DNA from 2 places in the Arthrobacter sp. SLBN-100 genome. Region 2 is predicted to be linked to the other one. Evidence: riboswitches for the same ligand, from Rfam matches in the RefSeq annotation. Region 2 holds a riboswitch; the other holds the start of a gene.
The links. A riboswitch is a leader RNA that binds a small molecule or an ion and turns the genes downstream of it on or off. The one in region 2 is predicted to bind thiamine pyrophosphate.

Region 1: linked by a shared signal. The riboswitch ahead of thiC (phosphomethylpyrimidine synthase ThiC) and the one ahead of FBY31_RS06635 (FAD-dependent oxidoreductase) in region 2 are both predicted to bind thiamine pyrophosphate.

The regions. Positions count from the first base shown of each region.
Region 1 covers NZ_VFMY01000001.1:1,070,394-1,075,712, forward strand. The annotation lists gene rpsP (30S ribosomal protein S16) at 1-11, opposite strand, end outside; gene FBY31_RS05015 (hypothetical protein) at 216-656, opposite strand; gene FBY31_RS05020 (VOC family protein) at 770-1,645, opposite strand; gene FBY31_RS05025 (amidohydrolase family protein) at 1,748-2,830, opposite strand; TPP riboswitch at 2,909-3,016, shown strand; gene thiC (phosphomethylpyrimidine synthase ThiC) at 3,011-4,855, shown strand; gene FBY31_RS05035 (alpha/beta fold hydrolase) at 4,842-5,319, opposite strand, start outside.
Region 2 covers NZ_VFMY01000001.1:1,435,821-1,441,139, forward strand. The annotation lists gene thiS (sulfur carrier protein ThiS) at 1-131, opposite strand, end outside; gene FBY31_RS06635 (FAD-dependent oxidoreductase) at 128-1,507, opposite strand; TPP riboswitch at 1,500-1,618, opposite strand; gene thiE (thiamine phosphate synthase) at 1,646-2,383, shown strand; gene FBY31_RS06645 (RNB domain-containing ribonuclease) at 2,468-3,979, shown strand; gene FBY31_RS06650 (DEAD/DEAH box helicase) at 4,260-5,319, shown strand, end outside.

The sequences.
Region 1 (5,319 bases), 370 kb from region 2:
TTTACGGCCACTTTTGTGGTCACTCCTGTTTCAGAAAGGGGGTGAACCCGACGTTCTGCACCCGTGGGGCGGGCCGTACTTGCGGGCTCGAAGGACAGGATCCGGACGCGGAGAGAGGGGCCACGCAGATCGAGTACCTGTTTATTGTGCCAGATGAGCGCCCGGATTTCGACTTGACACGCATCCGGCACCATCCGCAGGAAGCGGGAGCCAGGTCAGGCGGACCAGACGTACAGGCCTGTGCGCTCCGAATCATCGACGGCGGCCGCAAGTTCGGCCAGCTGCTGCACATAGGTCCGCGCCCGCGCTGCATCGAACGGCATGTCGTCCTGGGCGGCCCACTGCTCGGCAACGTCGTCCAGGACGTTGCCTTCCCCCTCGGTTTCATAGGAGATCAGGTCCGCCAGGGCACGGACCATGGCCGGCGGAACGGCCAGCAGCGAATCGCTCGCCACATCCACCATGGTCAGCTCGTAGTCGGCGCCGCCGGCGTGTACGGCTGTACCGGCAAGGTCCCCCAGTTGTTCGACCTCAAAGTCGCTGATTCCCTCGATCCTGACCGCCTGGCCGGCTGGAGCGCTGCTGCCCTGATCCAGCACCCCGGCGCGCTTCAGCGCGCCCGCATGGTCAGCGACAAAGATCTCGGTGAAGCCCATGGGAATTACCCTCATTCCGTCGACGGTCCGGCACATCAGGAGGCAGAATCCGCCACCCCGCCGTTCGGTTTCAGCCTAGTACACGGGCCCCGGCTGTCCGGGCATCGGCAGCCTTAGCGGACCGCGACCCGGATGCTGTTGCGCCAGGGATCCTCAAACCGCAGTTCCGCACCGGTGTGGTGGGCGGGCACCCCGGCGACCTTCAGCCGGTCAGCCAGCGCCCCGACGTCATCCCCGGCCGGAACCTCGATAAGCACCTCGCCAAGGCCCAACGTATCCTTGCGGGGACCGGCGCCGCGGCTGTTCCAGACGTTCATGGCCATGTGGTGGTGGTAGCGCCCGGCCGAGACAAAGAGTGCCTGCCCGTGCCAGCCCGCGGTTTTTTCGAACCCGAGGATGTCTACGTAGAAATCGCGGGCCCGCTGGACGTCGCCCACCTGGAGGTGGACATGGCCCACTCCCGCCACGGTTCCGCGCTGGCGCTCGAGGGACTCCTCGGTGAGGTGCTGCTCCAGGTAGCGCTGCGGCGGCAGGGCCAGGCTGTCCATCACCACGTCCGTACCGTTCCATGACCAGTTGCTCCTTGGGCGGTCCCAGTAGAGCTCAATCCCGTTGCCTTCGGGATCATTGAAGTAGAAGGCCTCGCTGACGAGGTGGTCGGCGCTGCCTGTGAAGGAGCGGGGCTCGAACTGCGCGGCAGTGGCGATGGTGGCGGCGAGGTCGGCCTGGTTCTCAAAAAGCAGGGCCGTGTGGAAGAGCCCCGCCTCTCCCCTGCCCGGGAGGTTCAGTCCGGGGGCGGGTGCAAGGTGGACCAGCGGCTTCTTGAGCCGGCCGAGGTAAAGCCCGCCGTCCTGTTCAGCAACAACCTCAAGGCCAAGGGCACGCTGGTAGTAGTCGGTCATGACCTTCATGTCGCCCACCTTGAGCATCACGGTGCCCATGGTGAGGTCGGCAGGAAGAAGATCCTGGGTGGCGGCTTCTGCAGTCATTGAAAACTCCCGGTGCTGTGGCCCGTCGGGTTGGTGGGCCTGTCACTATTAAAATTACTTGAAGCTTCAATTTATTCCAAGTGGCTTTCGTGACTTTGTGCCTCAGCGCATGATGCGCCCTCCCAGCACCACGTGGGCCAACTGCTGCACCGTTTCGGGAACCTGCCGCGGATCTTCCCTGCACAGTACGACGTCGGCCCGGGCACCTTCGTCGAGCGCTTCGGCGCCCAGCCACTCCCGCGCGCCCCAACACGCCGCGTCGAGGGCGGCGGTGACGGGAAGTCCGGCGTGGTGGAGAGCCAGGATTTCGTCCCCGATCCTTCCGTGCCGGATGACGCTGCCCGCGTCAGTACCGGCGTAGATCGTCGCCCCGGCCTCGAACGCCTCCGCCACCCGCTCCGCACGGCGTTCCCACAGTGCACGCATATGGGCCGCGTACCGGGGGAACTTGTGCTCCGCCTGCGCCGCGATGTCCGGAAAAGTGGCGATGTTGATGAGGGTGGGCACAATGGGAACACCCTGCTCAGCGAACCGCGGAAGGTGCCGGGGCAGCAGTCCGGTGGCATGTTCTATGCAGTCGATATCCGCGTCCAGCATCTGGTCCAGCGTTTCTTCAGCAAAGCAGTGCGCGGTGATCCGGGCGCCTTCGTCGTGCACCGCCTGGACGGCGTCCCTGACGACGGCGGCGGGAAACGACGGCGCCAGGTCACCGGCGCCGCGGTCTATCCAGTCCCCCACGAGCTTGACCCAGCCGTCGCCGTCGCGCGCCTGCTTCCGGACGGCTTCGACCAGCCCGTCGGGTTCCACTTCCTCCGCGAAGCCCCGGAGGTACCGGCGGGTCCTGGCAACATGCCTGCCGGCACGGAGCAGCATCGGGAAATCCCGGCCGCCCTGCATCCAGCGGGTGTCTGCCGGGGAACCCGCGTCCCGGACCAGCAGCGTGCCGGCCGCCAGGTCAGCCCGCGCCTGCCCCTCGGCAACCTCGGCATCCACGGGGCCGCCGGGGCCCAGGCCGATGTGGCAATGGGCATCCACGAAGCCCGGCAGGACCCAGCCGTCCAGCACGCGGTTCGGCCTGTGCTCCGGCCGCGTGAACGTCAACAGCCCGTCAACGGACCACAGGCCCCGCCGCTCACTATGGGGCCCGGTCAGCACCGGGCCGCTGAATTCGATAATCTGCGGCATCCGCGCTCCTCTTCCTCGCCAGTCAGGCTAGCACCGGCAATGTGACGGGGCCCTTCCCGAAGGCTGTGGTAGCTTCGTTCCTGACCACACGGGTGCCCTTGCAGGGGCTGAGATCGGGCTGACGCAGCCTGCGACCGTTGAACCTGTCCGGGTAATGCCGGCGAAGGAAGTGAGTATTCCTTGAGTACATCAAATGCACAGCTTAACCCTGCCCAAAATCAGTCCGGCACGGCGGCGGACGGCCAGGACCAGCCTCCTGTCACGCAGTCGCTGAAATCCCATTCCCTGGCGTTTGTCCAGGACGGGGCGGCCGGAATCCGGGTGCCGGTCACGGAAATAGCGCTGGCGGATTCACCGAATGGGCAGCCCAACGGCCCTTTCCGGGTCTACCGCACCGCCGGGCCGGGCAGTGATCCCGTCCGCGGCCTCACCCCGTTCCGCTCGGAGTGGATCGACGCCCGCGGCGACACGGAAACCTACGGCGGCCGCGGGCGGAATCTGCTCGACGACGGCCGCTCGGCTGTCCGCCGCGGGGCGGCCAGCGCGGAGTGGAAGGGCGCGCGGCCGGTGCCCCGCCGCGCCGTCGACGGTAAGACCGTGACCCAGATGCACTACGCACGGCAGGGTGTTATTACCCCGGAGATGCGGTTTGTGGCGTTGCGGGAAAACTGCGACGTCGAATTGGTCCGCAGTGAAGTAGAAGCCGGCCGGGCCATCATTCCCAACAACATCAACCATCCCGAGTCCGAGCCGATGATCATCGGCAAGGCATTCCTAGTGAAAATCAACGCGAACATCGGCAACTCGGCGGTCACCAGTTCGATTGCCGAGGAAGTAGACAAGCTGCAGTGGGCCACCCAGTGGGGCGCGGATACCGTGATGGACCTGTCCACCGGCGACGACATCCACACCACGAGGGAATGGATCATCCGCAACTCTCCGGTTCCGATCGGAACCGTCCCCATCTACCAGGCCCTCGAGAAGGTCAACGGCGAAGCGAACGCGCTCACCTGGGAGATTTTCCGCGACACCGTTATTGAGCAGTGCGAACAGGGCGTGGACTACATGACCATCCACGCCGGTGTCCTGCTCCGTTACGTTCCCCTGACCGCCAACCGGGTGACCGGGATCGTCTCCCGTGGTGGTTCCATCATGGCCGGCTGGTGCCTGGCGCACCACCAGGAGAACTTCCTCTACACGCACTTTGACGAGCTCTGCGAAATCTTTGCCAGGTACGACGTCGCGTTTTCCTTGGGTGACGGGCTGCGGCCGGGAGCGACGGCGGACGCCAACGATGCGGCGCAGTTCGCCGAACTGGATACGCTGGCCGAGCTGACGCAGCGCGCGTGGGAATACGACGTGCAGGTGATGGTGGAGGGCCCCGGCCATGTTCCGTTCCACCTGGTGAGGGAGAACGTCGAACGCCAGCAGGAGCTGTGCAAGGGCGCCCCGTTCTACACGCTGGGGCCGCTGGTCACCGATGTGGCGCCCGGCTATGACCACATCACGTCGGCCATCGGTGCCACCGAAATCGCCCGCTACGGCACGGCCATGCTGTGCTACGTCACCCCGAAGGAACACCTGGGCCTGCCCAACAAGGACGATGTCAAAACCGGGGTGATCACGTACAAGATCGCAGCCCACGCAGCCGACCTCGCCAAGGGCCACCCCGGTGCGCACGAACGCGATGACGCCCTGTCCAAGGCGCGGTTCGAGTTCCGCTGGCGCGACCAGTTTGCGTTGTCCCTGGACCCGGTGACGGCCGAGGCCTTCCATGACGAGACACTGCCTGCCGAACCGGCCAAGACAGCCCATTTCTGCTCCATGTGCGGTCCCAAGTTCTGCTCCATGCGGATCAGCCAGGATATCCGGGACGAATACGGTTCCGCCGCTTCGCAGGCGGCACTGGCTGAAGCTGCGGCGGGAATGCGCGGAAAGAGCGAGGAATTCCTGGCCGCCGGCGGCAAGGTCTACCTGCCGGAGCTGAGCGTCCCCGCCGGGGGCCAGGGCGTCAGGACGCCCTAGCCGCCTGCACCCTGCTCACGTCCCGGATGAAGGATCGGATGATGCGGTCCCCCTCCGGGGAGTCATGGGGCCGGTGCCCTCCCGCCGCTGTGCGGTGCAGGGCGCCGGTCTCCCGCAGGTACCCCGCAATCTCCTCGTACAGCGGCTCCCATCCCCCGGTGAGGACCAGGGTGGGCACGCCGGGAACAATGTGCAGCGGGGCCTCCCAGGCCGGCGCCTGCAGCCGGAGCCGCCTGGCGGAGCGCTTCTCCTCGGCCGTGGCCGGTTGCTGAAGATCCGTGGCATAGACGCGCCGGACGAACTCCCGCTGGAAATCCTGGTCGCTCATCTGGCGCCGGGCGTCGAACAGGGGCTGCATGAGGCCGATGTGGGCCGCGGTGGCCGGCAGTTCGGCGGTAAGCGACAGGCAGGCCGGCTCCACCAGCGTCAGGGAAAAGACCAGGTCGGGACGTTCAACGGCGGCC
Region 2 (5,319 bases):
ACGCCGAGTTTCTGCCCGTCCGTGGCCTGGCCGTCCGGACCAAGGGGGCGGCCGGTGACCTGGCTGACGAGCAGGGTGATGGAAGCACCGTCCGGCACCGGGTGCCGGGTTCCGTTCAAGGTGATATTCATACTGTTTCCTTTGTGGGCGGTTGGTGGCTAAGGCCGCCGCTGGCGGCGCGGGTAGCTGAGGCACTGGCAGTTGCGGCGCCGGAAAAGCGGGCAGGGCTGAAAGGCGCCCAGCGGGCGTCCTCGCGGCCGTCCATGAGGTCCCTGCAGATGGCGGCTGCGGCCGGGGTCAGGAGGACCCCGTGGCGGAAGAACCCGGTGGCGATGATAAGGCCCGGAACGTGTCCGCCGGCCTGGCCCGCGCCGCCTCGAACGGGTATCCGGCCCAGCAGCGGTGCGTTGTCCGGCGTTCCGGGACGGGCCCGGACGGTGCACTCCAGCAGTTCAAGTTCGGCGACGGCGGGAACCAGCACCTGCGCGTCGCGGAGGAGCTGGTAGACGCCGCCGGCGGAAACTGCACCGGTTGCGGAGGGCGCGTCCTCGCGCTGGGTTGCCCCGATGACCACCGTGCCGTCCCGGCGGGGAACGATATACACCGGCACGCCATGCACCAGGCCCCGGACGGTGGACACCACCAGCGGCCGCAGATGCGGGGGCACTGCGAGCCGCAGGATCTCCCCGAAGACGGGCCGCAACGGAAGATGCAGGCCTGCCGGGAGGGACCCCAGTTCTGCCGCGTGCAGCCCGTTCGCCACTACCGTTTCGCCGGCCAGCACGGTTCCCCCGCCGACCAACTGCACGCCGGCAACGGCGCCGTCCTGCCACAGCAGCGCAGCCGCTTTGTCCGGCACCGAGTAACCGTCGACGGCGCCGGCTGCTGCTGCGCCATCCTGTCTGGTTCCGCTGCGGGCAGCTTCGTCCCTGGTTCCGTTCACGCCGTGGCCGGCGAGCGCGCGCCGCAGGCAGTCCACCAGCAGCCGCGGGTCCACCTGGTGGTCAGCCGGGGTGTCCAGCGCGCAGGCGATGGCCGGGCTAAGCAGGGGCTCCCGTTTGCGGGCTTCGCGGACAGTGAGCGGTTCCACGGCGAGTCCGTTGGCCTGCTGCACCGCGCGCAGGTCCATCAGGGCACGGCGGTCGGCGGCGTCGGCACCCACGGCAAGGGTCGGCGTCGTGATGTATCCCGGATCAGCCCCTGACGCTTCGCGGAGGCCGGCCACGAAGGCGGGCCAGCGGGCCGACGCGTCCAGCATCAGCTCGAGGAGGTCCTCTTCCTGGTAGTGCAGCTCGCTGACCGGGGCCAGCATCCCGGCGGCCGCCCAGCTGGCCCCGGAACCCGGAGCGTCATCGATGACCACTACGGAACGTCCCGAGCGTTGCGCCTCCCAGGCAATGCCATGGCCGATCACTCCGCCGCCGATGACGGCGACATCGGCACGGATGGTGCCGACGGGCGGCGCGGATAGCGGTTCCATTGCGCCCGGGTTCGATGGTGCGCCCATGTGTCTCCTTCCCTACGCCGGTATTAGCCGGATCAGGTCAAGCGGTCGGCTCTGACGCCCTCTCAGCCCGGCGCTTTGTGACAGCTGCCGCGGGCTCCCGCAGTACGAGGCAAGTGTAGAGGAACTAGGCTTGCCCCCATGAATGTGTCCCACACTCCAGCCGCCGCCACCGATGTCCTGAGCACCACCAAGATCAGCAACGGTCTGAGCACAGCGCGCCTGTACCTCTGCACGGACGCCCGGAAGGACCGCGGCGATTTCGAACAGTTCGTGGATGCGGCGTTTGCCGGCGGCGTGGACATCATCCAGCTCCGGGACAAAACCATCGAGGCCGCCGAGGAGTTGGAACTGCTGGCCGTCCTGAAGGAAACGGCGGAGCGGCACGGCCGGCTGTGGGCCGTCAACGACCGGGCCGACATCGCAGTGCTGTCCGGGGCCCCGGTATTCCACGTCGGCCAGAAGGACCTCCCCCTGGCCGCCGCGCGGACCCTGCTCAACGGCAACGCGGCCATCGGCCTGTCAAGCCACACTCCCGGGCAAGTGGACGCGGCCCTCGCGGCGGCCGCCGGGCCGGCGGGGCTGGACTACTTCTGCGTGGGCCCGGTGTGGGCAACGCCCACCAAACCGGGGCGGGCCGCCGTGGGGCTTGAGCTGGTGAAGTACGCCGCCGGGGCTGCGCGTGCCTCAGGGCAGGAAGGACAGTCCGACGGCGGTGTCCCCTGGTTTGCGATCGGCGGCATCGGCCACGGCAACGTGGAGCAGGTAGTGGAAGCAGGCGCCCGCCGGATCGTGGTGGTCCGGGCCATCACCGAAGCCGAGGACCCCGCAGCCGCCGCCGCTTCGCTCCTTGCCGCCTTGGATGCACCCGGTTCCTGACCCTCGTTACGCGGCGCATTACCCTTTGCCGCTCACCGCCCGGGTGCCTGCATTATCGCCGGAATTCGAGCTAGGCTGATTTTCGTGTCACACCATCGGCTGGCTCCCAACGTCCACGAGCACAAGAACGCGCTAGAGGCGGCGCTCGGTGCTCTGCGGGCCGAGCTGGAGCTGCCGGCGGCCTACCCCGATGATGCCGTGGCCGACGCCAAAGCAGCCGTGGAATCCCTGCAGCTCCCCGCCTACGACCTGACTGCCGTCGAGTTCGTCACCATCGATCCCGCGTCCTCCACCGACCTGGACCAGGCACTGTTCATAGAGCCCGACGCCGACGGGTACCACGTGCTCTACGCCATCGCGGACGTGCCCGCATTCGTGACCCCCGGCGGGCCTTTGGATGCGGAAACACGCCGCCGCGGGCAGACGTTCTACGCCCCCGACGGGCGGATCCCGCTGCATCCGGAAATCATCAGCGAACAGGCCGGCAGCCTCCTTCCTGGCCAGGACTGCTCTGCGTTCGTCTGGGATTTCCACCTCGACAACGCCGCCGAGGTCAGGTCCGCTGCCGTCAGGCGGGCGCGTATCCGCAGCCGGGCCAAGCTCAGCTACAAAGGCGCCCAGGCGCAACTCGACGACGGCACGGCCCCGCCGGTGCTGCGGCTCCTTAGAGAGGTGGGGCTCAAGCGTGTGGAGCTGGAGCGGGCCCGCGGCGGCGCCAGCCTGAACATGCCCGACCAGGAGATCGTCCAGCTGCCGGACGGCGGCTACCGGATTGACGCTGCTCCCCAGCTTCCCGTGGAGGACTGGAACGCGCAGATCTCGTTGATGACCGGAATGGCGGCCGCCCGGCTCATGCTCACGGGGAAGGTCGGCATCCTGCGCACCATGCCGTCCCCGGATGAGCGCTCCCTGAACCATTTCCGGCTGCAGACTGAAGCCCTGGGCAAGCCCTGGGACGGCGAAGTCAGTTACGGGGAATACCTGCGCAGCCTGGACCCAACGGATCCCCGCCAGCTGGCCATCATGCACTCCGCCGGCATGCTGTTCCGCGGCGCCGCCTACACGGCCTTTGACGGATCAGTGCCGGAAGACGGCGTCCAGTCCGCCATCGGCGCCGCCTACGCGCATACCACTGCGCCGTTGCGCCGCCTGGTGGACCGCTTTGTCCTGGTCATCTGCGAGGCCTTGAGCAACGGCGGGAAGGTGCCGGGCTGGGCACGGGAAGCCCTGCCAACTTTGCCGGAGATCATGGCGGGATCGGACCAGTTGGCGTCACGGATGGAGCGGATGGCCCTGGACACGGTGGAGGCTGCGCTGCTGGTCAACCACGTGGGCCAGGAGTTCGAAGCGATCGTTATTTCTGGGTCGAAGCCGCAAAACGGCAAAAACGGGAACGGCAACGGGAAGAACGGGAACGGCAAGAACGGGAACGGCAACGGGAACGGCGGTTCGGGGATCATCCAGATCCCGGACCCCGCCGTGACGGCCCGCTGCGCCGGTGAGCTGGAGCCCGGAACCAAGGTCCGGGTGCGCCTGGTCTCTTCGGATATCGCAACACGCGAAGTCCATTTCGAGCTGGTGCCATCTGCCCCCTGAAGGGCCGGAAGGCGCCGGAAGCCGGTATTTCGGCTCCCTGCGGCTAGACTGAAGAAGTAGAAATGGATGCCCGGTCGTTGATTTCCTTGATTTGAAACCAACAAGCCCGCCCCTACGCGATCTTGAGATTTACCCGCTGGTCCCCAGTGCCAGCATTTAGATAGCCCGCGATCGGCTTCCACTGGAATTGCGTGCGCGCCCGAGCGTGCTCCGGAACCGCCTTGCGGCAGGCCCGTTGAGCAGGCAGCGCCATTGCCCAAATGAATAAGGAAACTCCCCAGTGAGTGAATTGCATACCCACCAGCTTCTGACCGACGAGTCCGGCACCGAAACCATCGAGCCCGAAGAGACCATCATCTCGGACGAGAAGCCCCACGAGATTGCGGAAAAATCCTTCGCGGACTACAACGTGCGCGCCGATATCGTGGAATCCCTGGCCGACGCCGGGATCACCCACCCCTTCCCCATCCAGGCCATGACCCTGCCGGTAGCCCTGTCCGGCCACGACATCATCGGCCAGGCCAAGACCGGTACCGGCAAGACCCTCGGTTTCGGCATCCCCGCCCTCCAGCGCGTGGTGGGCCAGGACGATCCCGGCTACGAAAAGCTCGCGGTCCCCGGCGCGCCGCAGGCCCTGGTCATTGTTCCCACCCGCGAACTCGCGGTGCAGGTGGCCAATGATCTGCAAACGGCTTCCCGCAAGCGGAACGCGCGCATCGCCACCATTTATGGCGGCCGTGCCTATGAGCCCCAGGTGGAAGCCCTGAAGAAGGGCGTGGAGGTTGTGGTGGGCACCCCCGGCCGCCTCATCGACCTCTTCAAGCAGAAGCACCTGAGCTTGAAGAACGTCAAAATCGTCATCCTGGATGAGGCGGACGAGATGCTGGACCTCGGCTTCCTGCCGGACGTCGAAACCCTCATCGCCGCGACGCCGGCGGTGCGCCAGACCCTGCTGTTCTCCGCCACCATGCCCGGTCCGGTCATCGCGATGGCCCGCCGCTACATGACGCAGCCCACCCACATCCGCGCCGCGGACCCGGAGGATGAAGGCCTGACGAAGCGCGACATCCGCCAGCTGATCTACCGCGCCCACAGCATGGACAAGATCGAGGTGGTGGCCCGCATCCTCCAGGCCAAGGGCCGCGGACGCACCATCATCTTCACCAAAACCAAGCGCACCGCCGCCAAGGTGGCCGAGGAGCTGGTGGACCGCGGGTTCGCCGCCGCCGCCATCCACGGCGATCTGGGCCAGGGCGCCCGCGAGCAGGCACTTCGGGCTTTCCGCAACAACAAGGTGGACGTCCTCGTGGCAACCGACGTCGCCGCCCGCGGCATCGACG